One region of the Aeromonas molluscorum genome, then DNA from elsewhere that is predicted to be linked to it. Evidence: predicted binding sites of a transcription regulator. Region 1 holds the regulator's gene; each other region holds the start of a gene.

Region 1 (7,578 bases):
GCATGATCTCGGCTGGAGATCTCATCATCGCCATCTCCAATTCAGGGGAGAGCGACGAGATCCTGGCCCTGCTGCCGGTACTCAAGCGCCGTGGTATACCGCTCATCTGCATGACCGGCAACCCGACCTCTACCATGGCCAAAGAGGCGAATGTGCATCTCTGCGTCAGGGTCGAGCAGGAGGCCTGTCCTCTGGGACTGGCGCCCACCTCCAGCACCACGGCTACGTTGGTGATGGGGGATGCCCTGGCGGTTGCCCTGCTTGAAGCCAGGGGGTTCACCGCCGATGACTTCGCGCTCTCCCATCCGGGGGGATCCCTGGGCAAGCGTCTGCTGCTGCGGGTTGGCGATTTGATGCATGCCGGAGATCTGTTGCCCCAGGTGGGGATAGATGCCACCATCAGTCAGGCCTTGCTGGAGGTGAGCGGCAAGGGTCTCGGCATGACGGCCGTAGTCGATGCCGATGGTCTGCTGGCTGGCCTGTTCACCGATGGCGACCTGCGCCGCATTCTGGATCTGCGGGTGGATATCCACAGCACGTCTATCGCGCAGGTGATGACAGCCAACTGTGTTACCGTAAGACCAGAGATGATGGCTGCCGAGGCGGTAAAGCTGATGGAAACCAAAAAAATCAATGGCTTGTTGGTAGTTGATGCGGACAAACGACCGCTCGGTGCCTTTAACATGCACGATCTGCTTAAGGCGGGAGTGATTTGATGCAACAGATTGCGACGCCCTATGGCCCAGTGACGGCAGGCCAGTATGAGAAGGCTGCCCGTATTCGCCTGCTGGTGTGCGATGTGGATGGCGTACTCTCCAATGGCCTCATCTATATGGGCAATGATGGCGAAGAGCTCAAGACCTTCTGTACCCGGGATGGAGCAGGCATGAAGGCCCTGATGAAGGCGGGGATTGAGATAGCCATCATCACCGGCCGCAACTCGCGGATCGTCAGCAACCGGATGGCGAGCCTCGGAGTCAAGCATCTGGTCCAGGGGGCGGAGCAGAAGCTGCCCCATTTTGAAGCCCTACTGGTCAAGTTGGGTCTGGATGCCACCCAGGCAGCTTATATGGGGGATGACACCATAGATCTGCCCGTGATGCAGGCTTGTGGTTTGGGGGTTGCGGTTGCCGATGCCCATCCGCTGGTGACCTCCCGCGCCGATCTCGTCACCCGTTTGGGAGGCGGCATGGGAGCTGTACGCGAGCTGTGCGATCTCATCTTGCAGGCTCAGGGCCATGCCGATGAGCTGGCTGAGGTATCGGCATGATCAATCGCCAGACCCTGCTGTTCGCCGTGCTCTTCCTGGTTGCCTTGGCCATCTGGCAGCTGGGGGACGTCACCCTGGCGCCGCCGGCCGCGACCAAGACAGAGCATTATCAGCCGGACTTCATCGCCAAGGATCTGGTGACTACCCGCTTCGACGAGACAGGCAAGCGCAGCGAGCGGCTGGAATCTGTCTATGCAGAGTATTTTCAGCTGCTCGAGCAGGCTACGTTCGACAAGCCCATCGTCTATCTGTTCGATGACAAGGGCAAGGAAGAGTGGAAGGTGACCGCCGAGACAGGAGTGCTCAACACGGACGACAACGTGATACTGCGTGACAAGGTGCATCTCGATGGCCTCTTGCCTACCTCCTTCATTTCCACCCTGGATACACCCTATCTGGAGCTGGACTTGGTGACTCAGGATGTGAGAAGTAATCGGCAGGTCAACATAGTCGCCAAAGAGTTCCAGACCGAGGGCGTGGGCCTGAAGGGCCATCTGGATCGCAAATATTTCGAATTACTGGATCAAGGTCATGCCATCTATTTCAATGAAAAACGTTAACCTGGCCGTCCTGGCGCTGCTGCTGTGTGGCGGCGTCAATGCTAAAGAGTCCGACTTCGCCGAGAAGGTGTATGTGGATGCAGTCAAGCAGATCGCCGAGATGCAGGACAACCGTGTCACCTTCAGTGATGATGTGATCATTACCCAGGGCACCATCAAGATTAAGGCCGACAAGGTCGTGGTGATCCGCTCCGGCGAGCGGGGGGCCGAGGTGATGACAGCCTATGGCAAGCCAGCCACCTTCTTCCAGATCCTGGACAACGGCAAGCCGGTCAATGCGCACGGTGACAGCATTCGCTATGAGCTGAAAAACCGTCTGGTGACCATCACTGGCAATGGCGAGCTCAAGCAGGAGGACAGCCAGGTCAACGGGGACCTCATCCGCTACGACATCGTCAAGCAGAAGATGATTGCCGAGAGCAAGGGTGAGACCAATCGCGTCAAGACGGTGTTCCTGCCTGACCAGGTTGAGAACTTCGACAAGCCCGCCGACAAGAAGCAGGACAAATAAATCATGGCCGTGTTGAAAGCAGCAGGGCTGCAGAAGAGCTACAAAAAGCGCATGGTGGTCAGTGATGTCAGCCTGGAAGTTGGTACCGGTCAAATAGTGGGCCTGCTCGGTCCTAACGGTGCGGGCAAAACCACCTCTTTTTACATGATCGTCGGCCTGGTGCAGCGCGATGCGGGCCTCATCACCATAGATGAGCAGGATATCAGTCTGCAGCCCATGCATATCCGTGCCCGCAATGGCATCGGCTATTTGCCTCAGGAAGCGTCCATCTTTCGCCGTCTCTCCGTCTATGACAACCTCATGGGGGTCATGCAGACCCGCAAGGAGTTGAGTCGGGAGGAGCGCGAAGACAAGGTTGAGCAGCTGCTGGAAGAGTTCAGCATCACCCACATTCGCGACAACCTGGGCCAGAGCTTGTCCGGTGGCGAGCGCCGCCGGGTCGAGATCGCCCGCGCCCTGGCCGCCGAACCGCGCTTCATCCTGCTGGATGAACCCTTTGCCGGGGTGGATCCCATCTCAGTCATCGACATCAAGAAGATCATCCAGCACCTCAAGGAACGGGGCTTGGGTGTGCTTATCACGGACCACAACGTGCGAGAGACGCTGGACGTATGTGAGAAGGCCTATATCGTCAGCCATGGCCAGATGATAGCGGAAGGCACTCCTGCCGAGATCCTGGCCGATGAACAGGTCAAGCGTGTCTATTTGGGCGATCAATTCAGTCTATAGTAAGGGGAAATTGCCCTTTGCTTGCTGATGACCGCCTCGCTGAATATAAGGATATCCCGACGTAGATGAAGCCGACACTCCAGTTGCGCCTCGGTCAGCAATTGACCATGACGCCACAGTTACAACAAGCGATTCGTCTGCTCCAGCTCTCCACATTGGAACTTCAGCAGGAGATCCAGCAAGCCCTCGACAACAACCCCCTGCTCGAGCAAGAAGAGGCCGAGCTGCAGGAGACCCATGCAGAGGTCAAGCAAGACGAGAGTCAGCTCGACAGCAGCGATGCCATGGCCCAGGAACAGATGCCCGATGAGTTGCCGGTCGACAGCAGCTGGGATGACGTCTACTCCGCCGGTACCGGTCAGAGTGCGGGTCCTGTCTTTGAGGGAGAAGACAGCGTATACCAAGGTGAAACCACCGAGAACCTGCAAGATTACCTGCTGTGGCAGATGCGACTCACCCCTTTTAGCGATGTTGATGCCGCCATCGCCCTGGCCATCATCGATGGCATTGACGAGTCCGGTTACCTGACCAGTACCCTGGAGGATATTCGGCAGGCGGTGACCAGCGAAGAGGTTGAAGTAGAGCTCGACGAGGTTGAAGCCGTGCTCAAGCGGGTGCAGCATTTCGATCCGGTCGGTATCGCCGCGCGCTCTGTGCAAGAGTGTCTGTTGATCCAGCTTGGCCAATTCAGCCCAGATCTGCCCTGGCTGGCCGAGGCGCGGGAGGTGATTGGTGAGCACATGGATTTGCTGGGCAATCGTGACTATCGCACCCTGGCGCGCAAGACCCGCCTCAAGGAGGGGGATCTCAAGGAGGTCATCGACCTTATTCAGCAGCTCGAGCCGAGGCCCGGCAACAGGGTAGTGCAGAGTGACTCTCAATATGTGATCCCGGATGTGTCTGTCATCAAGCGTCAGAATCGCTGGGTGGTGGAGCTCAATCCGGATTCTGCACCGCGCATTCGGGTCAATGAGACCTATGCGGCCATGGCCCGCCAGGCGCGTACCAGCCAGGATACCCAATTCATTCGCTCCCATCTGCAAGATGCAAAATGGTTCATCAAGAGTCTGGAGAGCCGCAATGAAACTTTGCTGAAAGTAGCCACTTGCATAGTGGAGCAGCAGCAGGGGTTTTTTGAATATGGCGAAGAGGCCATGAAACCCATGGTGCTCAACGACATCGCCGAGGCGGTCGAGATGCATGAATCGACTATTTCCCGGGTGACGACCCAGAAGTACATGCATACCCCGCGCGGCATCTTCGAACTGAAATATTTCTTCTCAAGTCACGTCAATACCGAAGGAGGAGGTGAATGCTCATCGACTGCAATTCGCGCCCTGATCAAGAAGCTGGTGACGGCGGAGAACCCGGCGAAACCGTTAAGTGATAGCAAGATCGCGGATTTGTTGGCCGAACAGGGTATTATGGTGGCACGACGCACGATCGCCAAATACCGTGAATCCTTGTTGATACCACCGTCCAATCAGCGCAAATGCCTGGTTTAGGCAAAACAAAAGGAAGACGTTATGCAAATTAACTTGACCGGACACCACGTAGAGATCACCGAAGCGCTACGTGATTATGTGAATACCAAGTTTGCCAGACTCGAGCGTCACTTTGACCAGATCAACAATGTTCATGTGGTATTGAGCGTAGAAAAACTGAACCAGATTGCCGAAGCCAAGCTACACGTCAGTGGGGGCGAAGTGTTCGCCAACTCACAGCATGCAGATATGTATGCCGCGATCGATACCCTGCTCGACAAACTTGATCGACAGATCATCAAGCACAAAGACAAGTTAAATCAAAAATAACTATGCAACTTGAACACATACTGAGTCGGGACTGCACCAAGAGTGCGGTCCCTTGTACCAGCAAGAAACGCGCCCTGGAAATCATCAGCGAACTGGCCGCCGAGCGGCTGGGGACCTCACGCCAGGCTCTGTTCGAATGTCTGCTTGCCCGCGAAAAGATGGGCAGTACCGGCATCGGTGCCGGGATTGCCATTCCCCACGGCCGTATCGGTGACGAGTTTCCGCCAACGGCTGTCCTGATGACCTTCGCAGACCCCATTCCCTTCGATTCCATCGACAATCAGCCTGTCGATCTGCTCTTTGCCTTGCTGGTGCCGGAGAGTGAGTGCAAGCAGCACCTCAAGACTCTCTCCCTGATGGCATCCAAACTTGGTGACAAGGCGGTATGCCGCCAGTTGCGCCAGGCCAGCAGCGATGATGATCTCTATCAGATCATGATCTCCGCCTGATGGGCATCACTCAGCTCTAATCATTCCTTGTTGTGGGAGGGCGCAAGATGCAGCTCATCGTAGTCAGTGGCCGATCCGGGTCGGGCAAGACAGTCGCCCTGCGGGTACTGGAAGATCTCGGGTATTACTGTGTCGACAACCTGCCGGTCAATTTGTTACCCCAGCTGATCGTCTCGGTACAGAGTCAGTACGACAAGCTGGCGGTCAGCATAGATGTGCGTAATTTGCCCAGCGATCCGGAGCGGCTCGATACGCTACTGGCGCAGGTGCGCAATGATGGTCGGGTGCAGTACAGCAGCTTCTTCTTCGATGCGGAGAACAGCACCCTGCTCAAGCGTTACGGCGAAAGCCGCCGGCTGCACCCGCTGTCACGCAAGAGTCTCTCGTTGGACGAGGCGATCCGTGAGGAGACCCACCTGCTGGCGCCGATCTCGGCCAGCGCCGATCTGCGCATCGACACCACAGGGCTCAGCATTCATGACCTGAGTGAACTCATCAAGACCCGGGTGCTTGGCAAGAAAGAGAACGAGCTGGTGCTGGTGTTCGAGTCGTTTGGCTTCAAATACGGGATACCCAAGGATGCCGACTTCGTGTTCGATGCCCGCTTCCTGCCCAACCCGCACTGGATCCCCGAGCTCAAGCCTTTTACCGGCAAGGATGAGCCGGTGGCTCGCTACCTGGCCAGCCAGCCGGATGTGATGCAGTTCACCCTGCAGATAGAGAATATGCTGGCGACCTGGTTGCCAGCCCTGGAGCGCAACAACCGCAGCTACCTCACGGTCGGCATTGGCTGTACCGGTGGTCAGCACCGATCGGTGTTTATCGCCGAGCAGCTGGCCCGCACCTTCGAGGGGCTCGGCAAGAACGTGCAGATCCGCCATCGCACTCTGGACAAGCGCGACCCGCAACATTGATGGCCCAACGGGAGGTCAGATGACAGTTTCCGCCTCGGTAGAAGTGAAGAACAAGCTGGGCATGCATGCGCGTCCGGCCATGATGCTGTTCGAGCTGGTACAGGGTTTCGATGCCCATGTGCTGCTGCGTAACGAAGAGGGGGTCGAGGCCGATGCCGACAGCGTCATCGGCATGCTGATGCTCGATTCTGCCCAGGGCAAGCAGGTGGAAGTGCAAGCCGAAGGGCCCCAGGAAGAGGCGGCCTTGGCCGCAGTGGTGGCGCTGTTCACCTCGGGTTTCAACGAGGAGTAGGATTGCCCCCTTTAGCTAGTGGGGACCTGTGCGTGCCAGCGCCTTGAAACTGGCGAAGTTTTCACAGGCCAGCAGACTCTTGCTGGCTTTCTCGTTCATCAGGCTGATGAAGAGATCATACAGGCCCATTGCCTCCTCATAGTCCCCCTTACTGATGGCCAGCACGAAGATGAGGCCGGCACTCTCGCCATTACCCCACTCTATGCCTTGTGGCGCCAGCACCGTATAGACGCAGGTTCGCTTGGCCAGCAGTCCGAGGGAGTGGGGCAGGGCTATGCCTTCCCCCAGCATGGTGGAGACGATGGCTTCACGCTCGAACAGAGAGGCGCGAAAGCCGGTCTCGACCATCTCTTCCGCTTCCAGCTGTTCACAGACTCGTGCCAGCAGCTGATGTTGGCTCATGGGCTCATCAAGGATGAGAAAGTGGCGCTCGCTGAAGTATTTGTCGAGCAGGTAGGGGCGGGTGCGGTCGATCAGCACCAGCTTGCCAAGCTGCTCCAGCTGATACTGGGTAGGGAAAGGATTGACCTGTACCACGGGGATGCCCTTCTCGCTCACCCGTACCGTACTTATCACGAAATCCTGCTCCAGCTTGCCCAGCATCTCGTAGTCGCGCACCGAATCCAGAGTGGTAAACCTCAGTTGGGGGTATTCACGTCTGATGCTGGCTTCCAGTACCCGGAAGGTCGCGTTGCCTGCATCGCATAGCAGCAGGGCATGCGGGCGCCGCTCGTAGCCAATGTCGTAGTGACGTTCCAGTCCGACCCCTATGTGGATCACCAGGTAGCCTATCTCGTGGTCGGTGAGGCGATAGGGCGTTTGCCTGATCCACTCGGAGATGGCGGCAAGGGTGATGTCGTAGGCGAGGGGGTAGTGTTGCTTGATGTGCTCGGCCAGCGGATTATGGCTGCCTACCTGGTATTTGACCCGCAGCAACATAGTGCTGATGTGGGTGAGCAGATCCCCGCGTAATTGGGGATCGTGACGAAGGTCGTAGGGGAAATGCTGGTGGATATAGTCGAGCAGGTGGCTGACGAGC
Region 2 (7,578 bases), 560 kb from region 1:
GCCTCCCCCTCCCGCAGCCCCTCATCCAGTCCCACCTGCACCCGCACCTGACCCCGGCCATTGTCCAGGCTGACCAGGTCCCCGGCATTCAGCCCCAGGCTGAGCAGGCTGGCCGGTCCCACCATGACCCGGGGCCAGGGTTCGGCCTCCAGCAGGCGAGGTACATGGCCGCTGCGGGTCATGGTGTGCCACTGATCCCGCAACCTGCCCGAGTTGAGCAGCAAGGGCAGCCCTGCTCCCGGTGGCAGCGGCTCCAGTGCGGGGGCCTGTTGCTTCAGGGGTAACAAGCGGGCCTTGCCATCCGGGGTAGGGAAGCGACCATCTTCGAACAACCGGTCGCACCCCTGGGGATGAGCCTCATTGACCGGCCAGCGCAGGGGAGCAAGCGCCTCGAACTGGGCTGGGGTCAGCCCGGCCAGCCCCGAGATGTCGAACTGGCGCTCCCCGCGGTTTTCAAAGCCGGAGAGGGCGGCATGTTCGCTGAAAATGGCATGCTCATCGGCGAAGGCGAACGCCTCCCCAAAGCCGAGACGCTGGCCGAGGCTGGCCAGGGCCCACCAGTCGGGACGCGCTTCACCGGGAGCCGGCAGGAAGGGGCGCTGGCGGCTGATGCAGCGCTCCGAGTTGGTGACGGTGCCGCTCTTCTCACCCCAGCCAAGGGCGGGCAACAGCAGATTGGCATGGCGCGCCGTGTCGGTCTGCGCCGTCAGATCGGAGACCACCAGAAACTCGCAGCGCGCCAGGGACTCCCGCACCCGGTCGCCATCTGGCAGGGAAGCTGCCGGGTTGCTGCCCAGCACCCAGAGTGCGCGGATCTGACCACTGTGCACCGCCTCGAACAACTCGACGGCCTTGTGGCCAGGCCCCGTCACCATCCGTGGGCTGCCCCAGAATCGCTGCAGGCGATCGCGCTCTGCGTCGCTAAAGCCCATGTGTGCGGCCAACTGACTGGCCAGCCCGCCCACCTCGCGCCCGCCCATGGCATTGGGTTGCCCCGTGAGGGAGAAGGGGGAGGTACCGGGCTTGCCTATCCGGCCGGTCAGCAGATGCGCATTGATGATGGCATTGGCCTTGTCCGTCCCCTGATTGGACTGATTGATGCCCTGGCAGTAGAGGCTGAGGGTGCGCGGGTGGCGGGCGAACAACTGGTAGAAACCGAGCAGATCGGAGAGGGCCAGATCGCAATGCTGGGCCACCGCCTCCGGCATCCAGGCGGGATCGTCCAGCTCCCGGGCCAGGGCCGAGATGCCGCTGACATGGGCCGCCACATAATCTCGGTCCCAGATGTCGTGATCGAGCAGGTAGCGGCCCAAGCCGTTCCAGAGCGCCACATCGGTGCCGGGACGCAGGGCCAGATGCAAGTCGGCCTGCTCCGCCGTCATGGTGCGGCGGGGATCCATCACCACCAGCTTGAGTTCGGGACGGCGGCTGCGCGCCTGTTGGATGCGGCGAAACAGTACCGGGTGTGTCCAGGCCGTGTTGGCCCCGGTGATGATGATGAGATCCGCCAGCTCCAGATCCTCATAGCAGGCCGGGACCAGATCCTCCCCGAACGCCCGCTGCTGGGCCACCACGGCCGAGGACATGCAGAGCCGGGAGTTGGTGTCGACATTGGCGCTACCGATGTAGCCCTTCATCAGCTTGTTGGCCACATAGTAATCTTCCGTGGTGAGCTGCCCGGAGAGGTAGATGCCGATCGCCTCGGGGCCGGATTCCGCCATGATCCGGCTGAACTGGGCCGACATCATACTGAGTGCCTCGTCCCAGCTGATGCGCTGGCCCTGATGGCGGGGGTAGAGCAGACGCTGGGGAAAGGCCAGGGTCTCCAGCAGGCTGGCCCCCTTGACGCAGAGTGCGCCGCCATTGGCCGGATGAGCGCTGTCCCCCTCGAGCTGCCACTCGCCCGCCTGCTGCGTGACGCTGATGCCACAGCCAACACCGCAATATGCACATGTGGTCTTCATCCTTCCTCCTGCCTGCCCGCAATAAAAAGGCGTCCGCCCCATCGAAGGGAACGGACGCCTCTGTCCTGTCATTGATATTGTTGGTGGTCTATCAGCACAAGATAATGCAAAGAGCTTGCCAGCCTGCCGGACGCCTGCCAGCGCCAACGGTGGACCCTCGTCCTCCCTCATGGCTCCCCAACTCGGTGCAACTGCCCCAGCCTGGACAGACGAGCAAGGTCCGACAGGGTTGCCAAGGCAGCAAGAGCTGTGGGCTGGGCAGAACGGGGCATGGCCCTTTATAATGGCGCCGCAAACCAGGAGAGCGAGATGAGTGAACAGAACAATAACGAAGGCGTCGAGCCTGCAAGGGACGCGAACTGCGACTACGTCGGCCTGGGCCTGGTCAATCCAAAATCACCGAGCAATGTGGGGGCCGTGATGCGGGCCGCAGGCTGCTATGGGGCCGACGAGGTGTGCTATACCGGCAGCCGCTTCGAACTGGCGCGCCGGTTTGCCACCGACACCAAGCAGATGGTGGACAAGATCCCCTTGCTCGGCGTGGATGACTTGCTCAGCGTGATGCCTGCTGGCTGCGAGCCGGTATTGGTGGATTTGATTGAGGGGGCTACCCCTTTGCCGGAGTTCGACCATCCGGCCCGGGCTTTTTACATCTTCGGCCCCGAGGATGGCACCCTGGAACCGGCGCTGTTTTCCGGGGTCAAGCGGGTAGTCTATATCCCGACCCACGGCTGCATGAACCTGGCCGCCACCGTTAACGTCATCCTCTATGACCGGCTGGCCAAGGCTTATCGGGCAGACTGAGCCCGCCGCTCCTGCTTGAGCCCCCGTAAAAAATCGCGGTAGTAGTCGAGCAAGCGATTCTCCCGGTAGATCCGGGTCAACTCGCCGCTGTCAATGAGGCGAGCTATGCCTCTATCCCACTCTTGCTGCAACTTGAGCCCGGCGTCGCTGCGCGCAAAGATGGGGTAACTTGGCAACCAGCGCAGGAAGACCCGGCTGATGTGGGGCGGCAGCGGGTCATTGGCATAGAGCACCCCGGCACTCAGGTAATAACGGTGTCGCTCCTTGGGCAGCAGTGCCATGGCATCTTCATGGCTGTTCACTTCATGCCAGCGCATCGGCACCTTGATGTACTTGTCAAAGGCCCAACCCCGCTGCCAGAGCACCCGCTGCTGGGCCAGGCTTTGCTCCCCCTGCCAGCTCGCCCGCCACTTGTCGAGCATGAAGACGGTCACATCGTCGGCACCGTCCGGATAATGGGGCCAGCGCACCCCTTCCACCTCATTGAGATAGACCCCCATGGTGATGCCATGCCCTCCTTTGACCACCATGGCCAGCGCCCGCTTATAGGGCATGGATTGTGGCTTAACCCGATAACCAAGCGGCTCATAGATGTGCCGTGCCAAATCCAGATAGAGTCCCCCCCCATCCGCCTCGCAAAAGCCGGGCCAATCATCACAATAGACGGGGAGATCCTCAGCCCGAGTCATCAGGGGGCAGAGGCAACCGCAGATCAATAGGACTCGTATCAGTATCTGCATTCCCTCTCCTCTCGCCTTCCGGCACCATGCTTTTGATTATGCACGGCTGACCCTGAAGATCAGCCCATTCAGATCAAGGCCGTGCGACCATTTTTCAAATTTGCGAGCCAGTCGCAAGTTATTGCGCGGCAAGTAGGTAAAACTGTAAATGAGATTCATTGGTAACCCATTTGTACGGCTTACCCCCATAGACAACTCGCGTAAGGAGCCTTCCATGTCTATCCGCACCCTGCTCTGTCCCGTCGATTTCTCCCAGATGTCCCAACCCGTACTGGACTATGCCGTCTTCATGGCCAAGAGCCACAATGCCAGCCTCAAGCTGATCCATGTGGTCGATCAGCTGCATGGCTTTGACAGCTACAAAATACTGCACATGACCGCCATCGAGATCACCCACGAGATGGAGCGTCACGCCAAGGAAGAAATACAGCGGCTCATCGAGACGCTGCCGATCCCTGCCGACTTCATCGTGCGCTTTGGCCGCGCCGCCGACGAAATCGTCGCCCAGGCCAAGGAGGACAAGGTGGACCTGGTGGTAATGGGCAGCCATGGTCGCTCCGGCCTCAGCCACCTGCTGGTTGGCAGCGTTGCGGAATCCGTGGTGCGTCACGCGCCCTGCCCCGTGTTGATAGTACGCTAATGAAGCTAATGAAGCTAATGAAGCTAATGAGCGTGCGCTAGCCACTACTGCCAGAGCACTCCTCTCCGGCAATAAAAATGCCGACCCCGGGGTCGGCATTTCATTGGCCAGGACATCGCATCAGCAGGCTCAGGGACGGGAGAGATAATCTGCCTGACCCACCCACTTGTAGCTGGTCAGCTCGGCCAGCCCCATGGGGCCCCGGGCATGGAGCATCTGGGTAGAGACAGCGACTTCGGCCCCCAGACCAAACTGTGCCCCATCGGTGAAGCGAGTCGAGGCATTGACGTAAACGGCGGCAGAGCCGGCACCATTGATGAAGCACTCGGCGTTGTAGAGATCATTGGTGAGAATGGCATCCGAGTGGCTGGCATTGTGCTCGCGCATGTGTGCCAGCGCCTCGTGTACGTCCGCCACCACCTTGACCCCCAAGGTCAGACTGAGCCACTCGGTATCAAAATCCTCGGCACCGGCTTCGCGCAGACCGTCTGCATCGGCCAGCAAGCCCATGGCCGTGGCATCGGCCACCAGGCTCACCCCTTGTTCGTTCATGCGCAGCACCAGCTGGGGCAGCAAATCGGCGGCGATCGCCTCATGGACCAAAAGGGTATCGAGGGCGTTGCAGGCCGAAGGGCGCTGCACCTTGGCATTGTCGATGACGGCCAGGGAGCGGGTCAGATCCGCACTCGCATCCACGAACACATGGCTTATCCCAAAACCGCCGATGATGACGGGAATGGAGCTGTTCTCCTTGCACATCTTGTGCAGACCGGCGCCACCACGGGGAATGATCATGTCCACGTAGCGATCCAGGCGCAGCAGCTCGGCGACCAGCGCGCGGTCCGGGTTGTCGATGTACTGCACCGCAGCAATGGGCAGCCCTGCACTGGCCAGGGCGGCCTGGATCACCTTGACCAGCTCCAGGTTAGAGTGGAAGGTCTCGCGCCCGCCGCGCAGTATGCTGGCGTTGCCGGTCTTGAGGCAGAGGGCCGCTATGTCGATGGTGACATTGGGGCGCGCCTCATAGATGACGCCGATGACGCCGATAGGCACCCGGCGCCGGGAGAGGCGCAGGCCGTTCTCCAGCATCCGGCTATCGAGCTCTGCGCCGACCGGGTCATCCAGGCTCACTACCTTGCGCACGTCATTGGCAATGCCTGCCAGCCGCTCAGGGGTGAGCAGCAGCCGATCGAGCATGGCCTCGGACAGGCCCGCCTCCCGGCCCGCAGCGATGTCCTTGGCGTTGGCGGCCAATATCGTACTCTGGCGGGCTTCCAGCTCGCAGGCGATGGCCAGCAGTGCCTGATTCTTCTGGGCCGTACTGATGGTCGCCAGCTGATAGGCGGCGCCGCGGGCCGCTTGTCCCAATGTCTCCAGACTCATCTTTCGATCCTTTCATTACTGGCGGGATTGACCCGCCAACTTGATAACAGCAATACCATGTACTCGCGCAGGGTCATAGCCCTACCTTGAGGTTACAGCAGTACCATATCGTCGCGGTGAATGGCCACGGCGCCATAGCCGTAGCCCAGCAGCGTCTCGATTTGATCCGAGTGAACGCCGCGCAGCCGTGTCAGCTCCTCGTGGTTGTAACGGCAGATGCCGCGCGCCAGCTCGCTGCCATGAGGATCCAGGATCCGCACCACGTCGCCACGCACGAAGATGCCCCTCACCCCGGTAATGCCCTTGGGCAACAGGCTGGAGCCCTTGTCGCGCATGGCGGCCACGGCGCCGAGATCGACCTGCACCTCGCCAAGGGGCGGAGGGCCTGCCAGGATCCAGCTCTTGCGCCCCTCAAGGGGAGAAGCCAGGGCCGGGAAGCGGGTGCCGATCCGCTCGCCATTGGCGAGACGCCCCACCACTTCCGGCACCTGCCCCGTGGCGATCACCACATCGACCCCGGCCCGGCGGGCCACATCGGCCGCCTGCAACTTGGTCGCCATGCCGCCAGTTCCCAGGCCACTGACGCTGCCTCCTGCCAATTTACGCAGGGTATCGTCTATGGTCTGCACCTCCTCGATCAGCTGGGCATCCGGGTTGGTGCGCGGATCCGCGGTGAAAAGTCCGGTCTGATCGGTGAGCAGGATCAACAGATCCGCATCGGCCAGAATAGCGGCGCGAGCGGAAAGATTATCGTTGTCCCCCACCTTGATCTCGGCGGTGGCAACGGCATCGTTCTCATTGATGATGGGGATGATGCGGTGATCGAGCAGGGTACGCAGGGTATCGCGCGCATTGAGATAACGCTCCCTGTCCTCCAGATCGGCGCGGGTCAGCAGCATCTGGCCGACATGCAGATCATAGAGGTTGAACAGATCCTGCCAGACCCGGATCAACTGGGTCTGGCCCACGGCCGCCAGCATCTGCTTGTTGGTCAGGGTCGGGGCCAGGGGGGGGTGACCCAAGTGGGCACGACCGGCGGCGATGGCCCCCGAACTGACCAATACCACCCGGTGGCCCTGGCGGTGCAACGCGGCGCACTGGCGAACCAGTTCGACCATGTGGGCACGATTGAGCTGGGAAGAACCCCCGGTGAGCACGCTGGTGCCCAACTTGACGACTATGGTTTTGTTTTCCATGGAGACAATAAGGCAAAAAGATAGGGGTTCCCTTTATACCCACGCCCCTGCTGCCCTGCAAGGCAATTAACCCCCGCAGGGCAGTCGGGTCAGGCGGCGGTGACAGATAACTCGTGGGTGACCTGCTCCGCGGGGGCAAGCTGACACTCGAGTTGCGTCAGCTTGGTATTGAGCAGCCGATAGAAGAGTCGCAAGGAGCGGTCTACCTCTACCTGATGCTTTTTGGGGAGCGGCTTGTCTATCCAGTTGCCCTCGCCATTGTAGAAACCGAGCTGATAGTGGTACTGGAAGTGGTGATCATCTTGCTCCAGCACCAGCCACCACCCCCAGAACTCCCGCTTGTCCGGCGCCGCCTTGGCGCTGACGCAGACCGACAGGCAGTCGAAGTAGTAGCGACCCTCTTCGCACAGATCTTCGCGCAAATAGGGGCCAATGGCGGCAAATTGCCGCAACAGGCGTTTATAGGTGACTCTTTCTGGCATGTTAACCTCCGTGTTGAACAAGCAGTGCCATCCCATCAACCGATGATGGTGACAGCGTAAAAAGAAGATAATCAAGTACATAGATGTTGCTTGAGCCAAGTTACCGTTTCGTGAAGCGCCTTGTCATAGACCTCCCGCAACGGCTGTTTGTCAAACACCACCGCCTTGCCATTACGGCTGCAAGCGGCCAGTGCCCTGACATCCTGCTCCGGACAGATAAAGTCTCGCTTGTGACCGATGCTGAGGATGGGGACTGAGGTCCGCGTACTCATCAACCCCTGTTTTTTCAGGGAAAACACCTGACTCTTGGTGCGGATCTGCTCCCAGTCGGCGGCGTTGGCACCCAGCCTGTTAGCCAGACTATCACGC
Region 3 (7,578 bases), on a different contig from region 1:
ATCCGCTATGGTGCGACTGTTGCGGTGTACCGAACGGGGCACCCAGTCACCACGGCGGATCTCGTCGAGCATGGAGCCGCGAATGCGGATGCCAGCATAGGTCTCGAAACTCGCACCCTTGCTACCGTCAAAGTTGCGGGAGGCTTCGAGCAGCCCAATCATACCTGCCTGGATCAGGTCATCCAGCAAGACACTGCTCGGCAGACGAGCCAACAGATGCTGGGCGATCCGTTTCACCAACGGAGCGTGGCGCTCCACCAGCACATAGGAATCCTGATGACGCAAGTACGCTTGGGCTTTATTCACGAGCACCTTCCTCTGTGATTGCCGGTTTTTGCAGCAGATTTTCCAGGAAGAACTCCAGGTGACCACCGGGCTGATGCGGGATGGGCCAACTGGCAGCCTTGTTGCCCAAGGCGCGGAATGCCAATGCAGCCGGCGACTTGGGGAAGGCTTCAATGATCAACTTCTGCTTGCGTACCGCGGCCCGCAAGTTGGTGTCATAGGGAACACAAGCGACCAATTCCAGGGAGGTATCAAGGAAGCGATCGGTCACCCGGGTCAGTTTGGCATAAAGCTCCTGTCCTTCACGCAGGGAGCGCACCATGTTCGCCACCACCTTGAAGCGGAAGACCCCATGGTCCTTGGAGAGGATCTTGATGAGGGCATAAGCATCCGTGATGGAGGTCGGCTCGTCGCACACCACTATCATGATGTCCTGGGCGGCACGGGTGAAGCTCAACACCATGTCGGAGATACCGGCGGCGGTATCCACCAGCAGTATGTCGACCTGAGTCTTCATCTCGCTGAACGCGCGGATGAGCCCCACGTGCTGGGCTGGTGAGAGCTCAACCATCGACTGGGTACCCGAGGTGGCCGGCACTATCATCATGCCGTAGGGACCCTCGACGATGATGTCGTCCAGGGTGCACTCTCCCGCCAACACGTGGGAGAGGTTGCGATGTACCCGCAGCCCCAGCATGACGTCCACGTTGGCCAGCCCCAGGTCGGCATCCAGCACCATCACCCGCTTGCCTTGCGCCGCCATGGCACCGGCCACGTTCAGGGTGACGTTGGTCTTGCCGACGCCCCCCTTACCACCGGAGACAGCGATCACTTTCACTCGATTATTTGTACGCATTTTGCGCAGACCACTCGCCTGATCCATAGGTATGTTACTCATAAGATTCTGAATCCTCGCCCTCGCCAAAACCCGCACCCCAGAAATAGGGCTCTTCACTCTGCCGGTCCAGCGACCCCATGGCCGCGCCGACGAGCTGGGCTGCGTTGGCAATTTGAATATCTTCCGGAACCCGCTGGCCATCGGTGATGTAACTGATGGGCAGCGCATTCTGGATGCACACGTTAATCACTTCCCCCAGATTGAGACTCTCATCCAGCTTGGTAAGAATGCAGCCGGAGAGCGGTATGCGGCGAAAGTGATCCATGGCCTCTTGCATGACCCGACGCTGGGAAGTCGCCGACATCACCAGATAACTGCGGATCTGCACCTTTGAGCTCTTGACCAGGGTGTCGAGCTGCTCGGTGAGCCTGATATCCCGTTGCCCCATGCCAGCGGTGTCAATCAACACCAATCGACGGTGGCGGAACTGATAAAGGGCGGCCGACAGCTCTTCCGCGTCCCGTACCTGACGCACCGGACACCCCATAATACGCCCATAGGTTTGCAACTGCTCGTGGGCACCGATCCGATAGTTGTCCGTGGTGATCAAGGCTACCTGCTCGGCGCCATACTTCATGGCAAAACGGGCCGCCAACTTGGCGATGGTAGTGGTCTTGCCCACCCCGGTCGGTCCCAGCAGCGCAACGGCGCCCCCTTGACGCAAGATGTCGTCCTCGCTCACCTTGAGCTGTGCCGTCAACACCTCGGCCAACTGGGCCAGTGCCTGATGCACAGAGACATCTTCCGGTATGAGACCTGCCAGCTGATCGGCAAAAGCATCATCGAAGCCAATCTTCTTGAGCTCCTTGATGAGCAAGGCTCGCATCGGCTCACGGCGCTCCACTTCCTGCCACATCAGACCGGAGATCTGGTGTTCGAGCAGCTTGCGAATGGAAGCCATCTCATGACGCATGCCCTCCATCTCCTGGTCGCGCTGGGCCGGTTGCGGCGCACGCTGGGCAGCAGGGCGCGCTTTGGGCTTGGCGGCTTCCGGGGCCGTCCAGTTGCTCTGTTCGGCCAAGGTACGTGGCGCCTGTGCCGGTTGAGAGGCCCCGCGCCCCGCGCCCAGTCCGCTCTGGCCGGGGGTCAGCTGCTGCTGGCGTGCCAACAGGGCAGCCAGGGTATCGGCATACTGCTCGTTCCTGCTCTGCCCGCCTTTGCCCGGCTCCTGGGCCAGGGCTGCGCCGGAAAGCTGGCTGGTCGGGCGCACGGCCTGACGCGCCGCAGACGAAATATTGACACTCTCTTCGTGCAACTGACGGCGAACCGGCAGATCCCTCGGGATGCTGACCTGAGACTGATAGTCTATCGCGGCAACGATCTCGACTCCGCCGGTGACCTTTTTGTTGGACATGATGACGGCGTCCGGCCCGAGAGTCTCTTTGACTTCGGCCAGGGCCGTGCGCATATCCTTGGCAAAAAACCGCTTAATCTTCACCCGTCATCTCCGCTAACTAGTTCTGCCCTACCGCGCTGACAATACGGATCTGCTTGTCATCCGGCACTTCCTGATAAGACAGGACACGCAATCCTGGAATGGCATTCTTGACAAACTTGGCCAGGGTATTGCGTAAAATCCCCGATGTCAGAAGCACCGCCGGTTGACCTTCCAACTCTTGTCGCTGGGTGGCCTCAAGCAGAGAGCGTTGCATCCGCTCCGCCAGGCCCGGCTCTATACCGGCCCCTTCGCCACCACCCGCCTGCAATGATTGATGCAATATACGTTCCAACTCTGGCGCCAATGTAATGACCGGCAACTCGGGGTCCGGGCCCGCGATCTCCTGCACGATCAACCGGCGCAGGGCGATACGGCAGGCCGCGGTCAGCACCTCGGGATCCGGGCTGCGGGGACCATATTCCACCAGGGTCTGCAGTATGGTGCGCATGTCACGAATAGGCACGCCTTCATTGAGGAGATTCTGCAGCACCTTGACCAGGTTACCCATGCTGATCACCTCGGGAACCAGCCCTTCCACCAACTTGCTCTGGTGCCTTCCTATCATGTCGAGCAGTTGCTGTACTTCATCGTGGCCAAGCAGCAGCGCCGCCTGGTTGGAGAGGATCTGGCTCATGTGAGTTGCCACTACGGTGGCGGCATCCACCACCGTATAGCCTAGAGTCTGCGCCTGGGAGACCTGATCCTTGGCGACCCAGACCGCCTCAAGCCCGAAGGCGGGATCCTGGGTCGGGATCCCCTGGATCTGGCCGAACACCTGGCCTGGGTTGATGGCCATCTCCTTGTCGTGGTAGACATTCGCCTCCCCCGTACTCACCCCCATCAGGGTAATGCGGTACTGATTCGGTGCGAGATCCAGGTTGTCGCGGATATGCACAGCCGGTACCAGAAAACCGAGCTCCTGGGAGAGCTTCTTGCGCACCCCCTTGATCCGGTTGAGCAGCTCGCCACCCTGGCTCTTGTCCACCAGGGGGATCAGCTGATAGCCAACCTCGAGTCCGATGATGTCCACCGGCATGACGTCATCCCAGCTCAGGTCTTTCTGCTCGATCGGTGCATCGCCATTGGCCGGCAGCAATTCACCGCTCGCCGCCTTCGCCTTGTTCTGCTTCTCGCGGCGCAACAACCACCAGGCGCCAAGCGCCGCACCACCACCAAGACTCAGGAAGGCAAGGTGCGGCATGCCCGGCACCAACCCCATCATCAGCAAGATGCTGGCGGAGATGACCAAGGCCTTGGGGTTGTCGAACAGCTGGCTCAGCATGGCAGTACCCATGTCCTGATCCGTGTTCTGACGCGTCACTATGATGGCGGCGGCAATGGAGAGCAGCAGTGAGGGGATCTGGGCAACCAGACCGTCACCTATGGCAAGCAGAGTATAAATTTCAGCCGCCTCGCCGAAGCTGAGATCGTGCTGCATCATGCCGATGATGAAACCACCGATGATGTTGATGAAGAGGATCATGATGCCGGCGATGGCATCCCCCTTGACGAATTTGGAGGCTCCGTCCATCGAGCCGTAGAAATCCGCCTCCTGAGTCACCTCGGCGCGGCGTTTGCGAGCATCTTCCTGATTGATGAGACCCGCATTGAGATCGGCATCTATCGCCATCTGCTTGCCGGGCATGGCATCGAGCGTGAAGCGGGCGCTGACTTCCGAGATCCGTCCTGCCCCCTTGGTAACCACCACGAAGTTGATGATGACCAGAATGAGGAAAACGATGATGCCGACCGCATAGTTGCCGCCGATCACCACATTGCCGAACGCCTCGATCACATGACCCGCGGCGTCGCCACCATTATGGCCTTCAAGCAGTACCACCCGGGTCGAGGCGACGTTGAGCGCCAGACGCAGCAAGGTCGCTATCAAAAGCACCGTTGGGAAGGCGGCGAATTCGAGGGGGCGGCGGGTGTAGACGGCCACCAGCAGAACCACGATGGAGAGGGCAATGTTGAAGGAGAACAGGGTGTCCAGCATCAGCGGCGGTATGGGCAGCACCACCATGCCGAGGGAGGCTAACACCAGCAGCGGTGTACCCAAGCCCTTGCTCAGTAGTCCGCGGTACTCTTTCAACCGGCCCAATGATGCCCGCACTGTCATGACGACTCTCAGTTCTTTATCCCAGATGGGCAGATTAAAGCAAACATCGAGCCAATAAAGCAATTTGTTGATTTTAAATGATTTTATTTTGACTGCGTCAGAAGTTTGTCATTTTCGATTTTCGCTAGAAATAGAGAGAACCAGGCCATGGATTGCGGGTGAGGACATCTGAATTGCCGTCATATGCCCGCGTTATTTGCGGCATGCGGTGGGGATATAGACAGATCCGTTCCAAAAAGCGGCAAGTGCCGTCATCAAGTACCCATGTTATTTGCGATATTCGTTGGGAAGAGAGACAGACCCGTTCCAAAAAGCGGCGAGTGCCGTCATCAAGTACCCCATGTTATTTGCGGTATTCGTTGGGAAGAGAGACAGATCCGTTCCAAAAAGCGGCGAGTGCCGTCATCAAGTACCCCATGTTATTTGCGGTATTCGTTGGGAAGAGAGACAGATCCGTTCCAAAAAGCGGCGAGTGCCGTCATCAAGTACCCCATGTTATTTGCGGTATTCGCTGGGTATTGGCAGATCCTTGCCAAGAGGCTGCGGGCGGCGGCCCCGGCCACGGCGGAATTTCTTGAGCTGATAGACATAGGCAAGCACCTGGGCCACGGCGGCAAACAGCCCCTCTGGGATCTCCTGACCTATCTCGGCACTGTGGTAGATGGCGCGGGTCAGCGCCGGGGATGGCAGTATGGGGATCTCATATTCGCGGCCTATCTCGCGGATCTTGAGCGCTATATCGTCCACCCCCTTGGCCAGCACCTTGGGCGCAGCCCCCGGCTTGCTCTGATCATATTGCAACGCCACCGAGTAGTGGGTCGGGTTGGTGATGATGACGTCGGCCTTGGGCACGTCCCCCATCATGCGCCGCGCCGCCATCTCCATCTGCAAGCGGCGGATACGACCCTTGACCTCGGGCTTGCCCTCGGAATCCTTGTACTCGTCCTTGACCTCCTGCTTGGTCATCTTGAGCTGACGGGCATGGTTCCAGCTCTGGAAGGGAATATCGATGGCAACGATGGGCAGCAAGGCGCAACACAGAATGATCAGCATCCACAGAAACAGCTCGAGGGCATCGATGATGCCGCCAGGAAAGGCTTCCAGAGAGAGATTGAGCAGGTGGCTGAACTGACTCGACAAGGTCCACCAGGCAAACAGGCTGATGAAGAGCACCTTGGCGATGGACTTGACCAGCTCCACCCAGGATTGCACCCCGAACATACGCTTGAGGCCGGCAAGGGGGCTGAGCTTGCTCCACTTGGGCATCATGGCCTCGGCAGAAAAGTTGAGTCCACCGAGCAGGGTATTGCCGACGAAGGCCGCCAGCGCCACAAAGGCGAACAGCAGCCCCAGGGGTGCCACCACCTCGCCGATCAGGATGGGCACCATGGCCCCCATGGCATTGGGATCGAATGCCTGCTCCCGCTCCAGGGTGAACCCCATGGTCATCACCTTGAGCATGGCGGTGGCCAGGCGCTCCTTGACCATCAGCAGGCCGAACACGGCGGCCAGCAGCACGCTGGCGGTTCCCAACTCTTTGGACCGGGCGATCTGCCCCTTCTCACGGGCTTGCTGTAATCGCTTGCCGGTCGCCTGTTCACTGCGTTCCTGATCGGAATCAGCCATGGGGGCCAGCTCCGCAGAAACCCAGGGGCAGGTTGCCCCCGCTCAACCAGGCCCCATCAACCATGGGCACCTCCCAGACACTGGGTATCGATGAGCTGGCAGCTCGTCTCCTGCACCCGTTCCCAGAGGGCATCGAAGTGGCCGAGGAAGCCACCTATGGTCAACCAGAGAATGAAGAGCCCCGACATCATGCTGACCGCAAAACCGATGCTGAAGATGTTGAGCTGGGGAGCGGCCCGGGTCATGACCCCGAACGCAAAATTGATGAGCAGCAAGGCGACGATGGCGGAGAGGGACATCACCAGGGCGGCCTGGAACATGACGCCTATAAAGCCAGCCAGAGTACGCAAAGACGCAACCGAGAGGCCCACTGTGCCCACCGGCAGGGTATCGAAACTCAAGATAACCATCCGCAGCATGATGAGGTGACCGTCGAGGGCGAGGAACACCAGGGTCGCCAGCATCAGGTAGAACTGGCCCACCACGGGGGCGGACTGGCCGTTCATGGGATCCACCAGGGAGGCAAAACCCAGGCTGGTCTGCATCGAGATGACCTGACCGGCCAGCACGAAGCTCTCCATCAGAAACTGGGTCATCAGGCCGAGGGCTGCGCCTATCAGGATCTGCTGGCCGAGAATGAGAAAACTGCCGAGGGAGAAGAGCTCGACAGCGGGCATGGGCGGCAACAGGGGAACGATCAGGAAGGTGATGGCCAACGAGAGCCCCATGCGCACATTCATGGGGGCCAGCTTGCTGCCGAACACCGCCATCACCATCAGCAGGCTGCTGACCCGGGCCAGCGGCCAGAGCACGGCGGCGAGCCACTCCAGAATGAGCTGGCTGGAGAAGGTCACGATGCTCGCCCCGGGTCTGTGCGACTCACCCCACCACCTCGGGGATCTGACTCACCATCAGCTGGAAGAAATCCATCAGGCTCTGCAGACCCCAATGAGCACCGGCGCCCAGGGCCAGCAGGGTCACCACCAGTCGGGGCAGGAAGCTCAAGGTCTGTTCGTTGATGGAGGTGGCCGCCTGGAAGATGGCCACCAGCAGACCGACGAACAGACTCGGCAGTATGACGGCACACACCATGATGGTGACCAGCCAGAGCGCCTCGCGAAATACGTCGACAAAGGTTTCCGGACTCATGTTACCAGCTCCTTTCCATTGGCCCGCTTGGCCACCTGCCTGCCGGCCGAGACAGCCGGCCAG
Region 4 (7,578 bases), 560 kb from region 1:
CCATGTTCAAACAGGCCAGGGTGAGGCTCAACAAACAACCCACCCATTGGCAGGGCGTCTGGCTTGGCCAGCAGGCGCCTGCCGAGCGGGGGGACTGGTGGGCGCGCCGCCCTCTGGAGGGCGGGGAGTGCTGGTTGCTCGCCTCCTGGTCTGAGGGGATGAGTGATTGCTGGCAGCGACTGGCCCTGGATGGGCACTGGCTGCGCCTGCCCGTCAAGGGGGGCTGGCTCGCCATTGCCCTCTCCCAGGGCCGGATCCAGAGCCTGCTGCTGGTCGGTGAGCGTTGGCCGACCCTGAAGGTTGAGTTGCTGGCGAGCCTGCTCGGCTTGCCTTTGCAGGTGGGGGCCCTCAGTCAGACCCTGAGCGATGCCTTTGCCGGTGACTCCCGGCTCGTCTGCTCCTGCTTCCGGGTGACGGAGGCGCGCATCGTCAACGCCATCCGCGAGCAGGGGGTGAGTGAATTGGCGGGGCTGCAGGGGCTGCTTCAGTGCGGCAGCAACTGCGGTACCTGTCTGCCAGAGATTGACAAGCTATTGATACAACACCGCTTCCTGGAGTCAGCATGATGAAAAACTATCCGGAACAGATCGCCGTTCACATCAGTCTGGTGGGGGCAGGCCCTGGCCCTCTCGAGTTGTTGACCCTGAGGGCCTTGCGCCGCATCGAAGCGGCCGAGGTCGTGGTTTACGACCGCCTGGTGGGGGCCGAGATCCTCGCCATCATACCGGTCGGTGCGGCCCGCTTCGATGTGGGCAAGCGCTGTGGCGAGCCCAGCCCGAGCCAGCAGGAGATCAATGCCCTGCTGCTGGCGCTGGCGCGTACCGGCAAGCGAGTGGTGCGGCTCAAGGGGGGGGATCCACTCATCTTCGGCCGGGGAGGGGAGGAGGCCCTCTATCTGGCCCATCACGGCTTTCGGGCCGAGCTGGTGCCCGGGATCACGGCGGCGCTCGGCTGCGCTGCCAGCACGGCCATCCCCTTGACCCACCGGGGGCTGGCTCGATCGGTGACGCTCGTGACGGGCCATCTGCAGGGGGAAGAGAGCTTCAATGGTTGGCGCACCCTGGTCGGAGAGGGCGAGACCCTGGTCTGTTACATGGGGCTGGAGCAGGCTGGCAAGATAGAGGCTGGCTTGCTGGGGGCGGGCGCCGATGGGGCGCTGCCGGTGGCCCTGATCGTGGCGGGGTGCAGCGAGCATGAGCGGGTGATCCGCTGCCAGCTCGGTGGCCTGGCCCGGGCCGCAGAGGCCCTGCGGGGCGCGACGCCAGTGCTCATCATTCTGGGAGAGGTGGTGGCGCTGCGTGATGAACTGGATCAACTGCTCATTGGCCTGGAGAGCCGGGTCGCCTGATCTACCCCTACTACCTAGAGCTGGATAATTTAGGGGTAGATTCAAACACTTGGCCCCCATGTTGCGTCAAAGAGAGCCTGTTCGATGGATTGAACTGACAAGAGGTGAGGCATGCAACATCAAGGCGGTAACTCTGAGGGGCGCCACTCCATACTGCTGATCCATGCCGATGACAGGATACAGGCCAACCGGCTGGGTATCCTGGTCAGCCATTATGGTCACAGCCCCCGCATTCTGGATGAGTGGGGGTTGCTGGGCGGCAAGATACAAGGGGACGGGCTGCTGATCAGTTGTCGGCGCTTCAGTGCCGAAATCAGGCTGGCCATGACCCAGGGGCAATTACTGCCCCGGATACTGTTTTGCGATCGCTTGACGGCGCAACAGCAGGCTGAGCTGCTGGCCCAGGGAGCCCTGGTGGTGCCCCATGGTTGCGGTGAGCGGGAACCTGTCGAGCAGTGGCTGCGACTGGCCCGTGCCCAGTTGGCCATGGTGCAGCAACAGCAGCAGGCTCAGGATGCATTGAAGGTGAAGCTGGAAGAGCGACGGCTTATCGAGCAGGCCAAGGGGCGTTTGATGCGCCACCAGGGGCTGGATGAGGAGGCGGCTTACCAGGCGATGCGCAGCACCGCCATGGCCCAGAACCACAGCCTGGCGGAACTGGCCCGCCGTCTGCTTCAGGCGTTGCCCGCCTGAGAGGCGGGCGTCACTCAGGCGACCTGAGCGAGGTGAGGGGGGATGGGTGGCCAACTTGGTGCAGATGCGCCGCGCTGGCGCACCCTGGCCCGACGCGCAGCCCCATTCACCCGGTAGACAGGGCATGTGAGAAGTTGGCACGTATCCTGAATAGCTAATAGAGAGAGCAATAACAAGCCGGTGCCGCCAAGGGCGGACAGGTGCCAGGCCCTTCGGGGTTATCATCATGAGTGCTGGCACCATGAACGCTGGCACCATGAAAACTGGGCAATGTGGCCCCATCGACCATCAGGTCGGTGGGGCTTTTTTTTTGGCAAAACGGGGATGGCAACAACGCAACGGCGCGTGATGGCCAGACCCGGATAAGCGAAGTGAAGAGGTAACTATGAAGCCAAGAATGATGTGCAAAGGTGCGCTGCTGGCCATGTTGGCCTGGCCAGCCCTGGGGGCGGTAACGGCTGCGTCTGAGACGGTCAGCATCGGAGCCCCCGAGAAGGAAGAGCTCAAGCTGGGCTTCATCAAGTTGACCGACATGGTGCCCCTGGCGGTGGCCTATGAGCAGGGCTATTTCGAGGACGAGGGCCTCTATGTCACCCTGGAGGCTCAGGCCAATTGGAAGGTGCTGCTGGACAGGGTCATCGATGGCGAGCTCGACGGTGCCCAGATGCTGGCGGGCCAGCCCTTGGGAGCCCACATCGGCATCGGCACCCAGGCCGAGCTGGTGACCGCCTTCTCCATGGATCTCAATGGCAATGGCATCACGGTTGCCAACTCGGTGTGGCAGGCCATGCTGCCTCAGCTGGCCAAGCAGGCCGATGGCCAGGTGGTGCGCCCCGTCTCGGCCAGCAGCCTCAAGCCGGTGCTGGACCAGTACCGCCAGTCGGGCAAGGCCTTCAACTTCGGCATGGTGTTCCCCGTCTCATCCCACAACTACGAGTTGCGCTACTGGTTGGCGGCAGGGGGCATACACCCTGGCTACTATGCCCCGCTCAAGGGGGATGACTCGGGTCAGCGTCAGGGGGAGGTGCGGCTCTCGGTCACCCCGCCCCCCCAGATGCCCGCCACCCTGGAGGCAGGCACCATCTCGGGTTACAGCGTGGGCGAGCCCTGGAACCAGCAGGCGATCGCCAAGGGGATCGGAGTCCCGGTCATCACCGACCTTGAGATCTGGCGCAACAACCCCGAGAAGGTGCTGGGCGTCACCGAGGCCTGGGCCGAACGCTATCCCAATACCCATGCCCGTCTGGTCAAGGCGCTGATCCGCGCCGCCCACTGGCTCGATGCCAACGACAATGGCAATCGCCGGGCGGCGGCCAAGCTGCTGGCTCGCCCCGATTACGTGGGGGCGGACGAAGGGGTGATCGCCGCTGCCATGACCGGCAGCTTCGAATACAACAAGGGCGACGTGCGCAGCCTGCCCGATTTCAATGTCTTCTTTCGCCATCATGCCACCTACCCCTACTACTCCGATGCCATCTGGTTCCTGACCCAGATGCGCCGCTGGGGGCAGATCCCCCAGGCGCAATCCGATGCCTGGTTCGAGCAGGTTGCCCGCGCCGTCTATCGGCCCGAGGTGTACCAGCAGGCGGCGCTGTCACTCATCGAGGAGGGCAAGCTCAAGGCGGCGGATTTCCCGGCGTTTGCGACCGAGAGCGGTTATCGCGGCCCGCAACAAGGTTTTATCGACGGCATCGTCTATGACGGTCGCCATCCCAATGACTATCTGAACCACTTTGCCATCGGCCTCAAGGGCGATGAACAGGTGCAGTGAAGCCAAGGACAAGGAGTCTTCATGATGAAAGCGACAGCGATCGGGCGCCTGCTGGCCCCCTGTTTCGGCATAGTGTTGTTTCTGCTCTGTTGGCAGCTGGGGGCCAGTCAGGTTAAGACTAGTTTGGGTACCTTGCCGGGCCCCGGGGCGACCGCCAGCCAGCTCTGGCAACTGGGCCAGGAGCACCTGGCCGAGCGGGAGCGCGAATCCGGCTTCCTGGCCCGCCAGGCCAGTCGCAATGCCGAGCGGCTGGCGGCGGATCCCGCTGCCAGCATCAAGGTGAGAGCCTACCCGGGGCGGGCGACCTTCTTCGACCAGATTGGCACCAGCTTGCTGACGGTGGCCACCGGCTTTGGGCTGGCGACCCTGCTGGCCGTCCCTCTGGGGATAGTGCTTGGCATACACCCGCAGCTCTATCGCATCGCCAATCCGGTGATCCAGCTGCTCAAGCCGGTCTCCCCCCTGGCCTGGCTGCCGCTGATCACCATGGTGGTGAGTGCCGTCTATGTGAGCCCGGATCCCTGGCTGGCAAAATCCTTCGTCAACTCGGCGCTGACCGTGGCCCTCTGTTCACTCTGGCCGACTCTGCTCAACACCTCGGTCGGGGTGAGCTCGGTGGACCCGGATCTCCATAACGTGAGCCGGGTGCTGCGGCTGCCCTTCCTGACGCATATCGCCAAGATAGTGCTGCCCAGCGCCTTGCCGATGATCTTCACCGGCATGCGCCTCTCCCTGGGCGTCGCCTGGATGGTGTTGATTGCCGCCGAGATGCTGGCCCAGAACCCGGGGCTCGGCAAGTTCGTCTGGGACGAATTCCAGAGCGGCAGTTCCGCCTCCCTGGCCCGGATCATGGTGGCCGTGGTGACCATAGGTCTCATCGGTTTCGCGCTGGATCGCCTGATGTTGGCGCTGCAGCAGTGGTTGTCCTGGGACAAGCGGCAGCTGCTGCGTTGATGGCCCTGACGGGCAAGGAGTCGTGATGAAAACCTATCTGGATTTGAGTGAGCTCGGCATGTCGTTCACCACTGAGCATGGGGTCTTCGAGGCCCTGACCGGGGTGAACCTGAAGATAGAGAAGGGGGAGTTCATCTCCCTGATAGGCCACTCTGGCTGTGGCAAGAGCACTGTACTCAATCTGGTGGCCGGGCTGCTGGAGCCGAGCCAGGGGGGCATCATCCTCGATGGCCGCGAGGTGGATGGGCCAGGGCCCGAGCGGGCCATGGTGTTCCAGAACCACGCCCTGCTGCCCTGGCTCAGTGTTCATCAGAACGTTGAGCTGGCGGTCAGGCGGCGGGTAATGGGGCGCGAGGAGGTGGCCGAACAGGTGCACTACTTCCTCTCCCTGGTGCAGATGGAGCATGCCAGCCACAAGATGCCCCATGAGATCTCGGGGGGCATGAAGCAGCGGGTCGGCATCGCGCGGGCGCTGTCGCTCTCCCCCAAGGTGCTGTTGATGGATGAACCCTTCGGCGCCCTCGACGCCCTGACCCGGGCTCATCTGCAGGATGCGCTGATGGCCATCCAGGCCGAGCTGGGCAACACCGTCATCATGATCACCCATGACGTGGACGAGGCGGTGTTGCTGTCGGATCGCATCATCATGATGACCAATGGCCCGGCGGCGACCGTGGGGGAAATTCTGGCGGTCAACTTGCCCAGACCCAGGGACAGGGTGGCCCTGGCCGACGACCCGGCGTACCACAAATTGCGCCAGCAGGTGCTGCGTTTCCTCTACGAGAAGCAGCGCAAGGTGACACAGCTCAAGACGGCCACCGGGGGCGTCATCAGACGCACCGCCTGAATCGGGACACGCGAACAAGGATGAACGAGATGGATAAACAAAAATTGGTGGTGATAGGCAATGGCATGGCTGGTGAGATAGACCATCACTTCACTGAACAACCCAAGGTGGTTGAGAAACAGCAACTGCTGGTCGTCGGCAATGGCATGGTCGGTCATCACTTCATCGAACAGCTGGTGGCGGCAGATGGACTGGCCAGCTTCACGGTCACCGTATTGGGTGCCGAACCCGATCCCGCCTATGACAGGGTGCATCTTTCCGAGGTGTTTGGCGGCAAGGCGTCCGATGCGTTGCGCCTCGCCGACCCGGCCTGGTACGCCGAGCAAGGGGTGAGTTTGCGGCTCGGTGCCAAGGTCGAGAGCCTGGACAGGGCCGCTCGCCAGCTCTGCCTCGAGTCCGGGGAGCGCCTCGACTATGACCGTCTGGTACTGGCCACCGGCTCTGTGCCCTTCGTGCCGCCCATCCCCGGTCATGAGCGGGCTGGCTGTTTCATCTATCGCACCCTGGGGGATCTGGACGAGATCCGCGATGCCTGCGCCGCCGCCCGCACTGGCGTCGTCATCGGCGGCGGCCTGCTCGGCTTGGAAGCGGCCAATGCCCTGCGATTGCTGGGGCTCAAGACGCGGGTGGTGGAGTTCGCTCCCCGACTGATGCCGGTTCAGCTCGATGAGAGCGGCGGCGCCCTGCTCAGGGAGAAGATCCAGGGGCTGGGGGTCGAGGTGTATACGGCCACCGCCACCGAGGCCATCGAGGATGGTGAGACGGCGCGGCATCGCCTGCGCTTCGCCGATGGTCAGCATCTGGAGACGGATGTGATCCTCTTCTCGGCCGGGATACGCCCGGCGGATTCCCTGGCCCGTCAGGGGGGGCTGAGGGTGGGTGAGCGAGGGGGTATCTGCATCGATGAGGGCTGCATCAGCTCGGATCCCGCCATCCTGGCCATCGGTGAGTGTGCGCTCTGGCAGGGGCGCATCTACGGACTGGTGGCCCCCGGTTATCAGATGGCCCGCGCCGCCGTGGCGACCCTCTGTGGCGGTGAGACCCGCTTCCAGGGCGCCGACATGTCCACCAAGCTCAAGCTGATGGGGGTGGATGTGGGCTCCATCGGCGATGCCCATGGCAGCAGCGAAGGGGCTCAGGAGCTGTTGCTGCTGGACAGGGTCAATGGCATCTACAAGAAGCTGGTGACCGATGGCGAGGGCAAGCGGCTGCTCGGCGCCATCCTGGTGGGCGATGGTAGTGATTATGAGCGGCTGCTCCAGTACTACCAGAACGCTCTGCCTCTGCCCGAACCCGTGCTCTCTCTGTTGATGGGGGAGGGGGCCGAGGCGGCGGCGCCCATGGTGCTGCCCGACAGCGCCATCCTCTGCTCCTGCCATAACGTCAGCAAGGGGGCCGTGGTGGCGGCGGTGCGGGCCGGCAATCAGGATGTGGCCGCCATCAAGTCCTGCACCAAGGCGGGCACCGGCTGTGGCGGTTGCAGCAACTTGCTCAAGCAGGTGGTGGACGTGGCCTTGGCCGAGCTGGGGGTGGAGGCCGACCACAGCCTGTGCGAGCACTTCGCCTACAGCCGTCAGCAGCTCTACCACCTGGCCCGCGTGGGGGAGATCAAGACCTTCGATGCCCTGCGGGATCGTCATGGTCAGGGGCTGGGTTGCGATATCTGCAAGCCGACCGTGGCCTCCATTCTGGCCTCGCTCTGGAACGAGCACGTGCTGGAGAAGCCCCATCGGGGACTGCAAGATACCAACGACGCCTTCTTGGCCAACCTGCAAAGAGATGGCTCCTACTCGGTGGTGCCGCGCATTCCCGGCGGCGAGATCACCCCGGACGGCCTCATCACCATCGGCGAGGTGGCCCGAAAATACGGGCTCTACACCAAGATCACCGGCGGCCAGCGCATCGACTTGTTCGGTGCCAGGGTCGATCAGTTGCCGGACATCTGGGCGGAGCTCATCGCGGCGG

The links. Region 1 encodes sigma-54, which starts transcription at its own class of promoters, with help from an activator protein. Its sites were predicted from a motif close to TGGCACNGTTTTNGCTT; they were not measured.
Region 2: a site for sigma-54 is predicted at 2,069-2,085, ahead of ACSMDR_RS06900 (nitrate reductase). Genes of this name have one in related genera too.
Region 3: a site for sigma-54 is predicted at 4,778-4,794, ahead of flhA (flagellar biosynthesis protein FlhA). Genes of this name have one in related genera too.
Region 4: a site for sigma-54 is predicted at 2,177-2,193, ahead of ACSMDR_RS06885 (CmpA/NrtA family ABC transporter substrate-binding protein). Genes of this name have one in related genera too.

The regions. Positions count from the first base shown of each region.
Region 1 is NZ_JBPQCY010000001.1:2,001,704-2,009,281, reverse strand. Features, by position in the region: gene ACSMDR_RS09945 (KpsF/GutQ family sugar-phosphate isomerase) at 1-716, shown strand, start outside; gene kdsC (3-deoxy-manno-octulosonate-8-phosphatase KdsC) at 716-1,270, shown strand; gene lptC (LPS export ABC transporter periplasmic protein LptC) at 1,270-1,830, shown strand; gene lptA (lipopolysaccharide transport periplasmic protein LptA) at 1,817-2,341, shown strand; gene lptB (LPS export ABC transporter ATP-binding protein) at 2,345-3,070, shown strand; gene ACSMDR_RS09920 (RNA polymerase factor sigma-54) at 3,136-4,575, shown strand; gene hpf (ribosome hibernation promoting factor) at 4,597-4,884, shown strand; gene ptsN (PTS IIA-like nitrogen regulatory protein PtsN) at 4,887-5,333, shown strand; gene rapZ (RNase adapter RapZ) at 5,381-6,247, shown strand; gene npr (PTS phosphocarrier protein NPr) at 6,267-6,539, shown strand; gene ACSMDR_RS09895 (BglG family transcription antiterminator) at 6,555-7,578, opposite strand, start outside.
Region 2 is NZ_JBPQCY010000001.1:1,445,989-1,453,566, forward strand. Features, by position in the region: gene ACSMDR_RS06900 (nitrate reductase) at 1-1,964, opposite strand, end outside; gene ACSMDR_RS06905 (RNA methyltransferase) at 2,274-2,768, shown strand; gene ACSMDR_RS06910 (substrate-binding periplasmic protein) at 2,753-3,508, opposite strand; gene ACSMDR_RS06915 (universal stress protein) at 3,723-4,148, shown strand; gene ACSMDR_RS06920 (glutamate-5-semialdehyde dehydrogenase) at 4,278-5,531, opposite strand; gene proB (glutamate 5-kinase) at 5,624-6,727, opposite strand; gene crl (sigma factor-binding protein Crl) at 6,817-7,209, opposite strand; gene frsA (esterase FrsA) at 7,281-7,578, opposite strand, start outside.
Region 3 is NZ_JBPQCY010000002.1:1,228,995-1,236,572, reverse strand. Features, by position in the region: gene ACSMDR_RS16295 (RNA polymerase sigma factor FliA) at 1-306, opposite strand, end outside; gene ACSMDR_RS16290 (MinD/ParA family protein) at 299-1,183, opposite strand; gene flhF (flagellar biosynthesis GTPase FlhF) at 1,176-2,621, opposite strand; gene flhA (flagellar biosynthesis protein FlhA) at 2,638-4,740, opposite strand; gene flhB (flagellar biosynthesis protein FlhB) at 5,236-6,366, opposite strand; gene fliR (flagellar biosynthetic protein FliR) at 6,423-7,220, opposite strand; gene fliQ (flagellar biosynthesis protein FliQ) at 7,246-7,515, opposite strand.
Region 4 is NZ_JBPQCY010000001.1:1,438,319-1,445,896, reverse strand. Features, by position in the region: gene ACSMDR_RS06900 (nitrate reductase) at 1-566, shown strand, start outside; gene cobA (uroporphyrinogen-III C-methyltransferase) at 563-1,348, shown strand; gene ACSMDR_RS06890 (ANTAR domain-containing response regulator) at 1,460-2,041, shown strand; gene ACSMDR_RS06885 (CmpA/NrtA family ABC transporter substrate-binding protein) at 2,427-3,812, shown strand; gene ACSMDR_RS06880 (ABC transporter permease) at 3,834-4,766, shown strand; gene ACSMDR_RS06875 (ABC transporter ATP-binding protein) at 4,792-5,613, shown strand; gene nirB (nitrite reductase large subunit NirB) at 5,679-7,578, shown strand, end outside.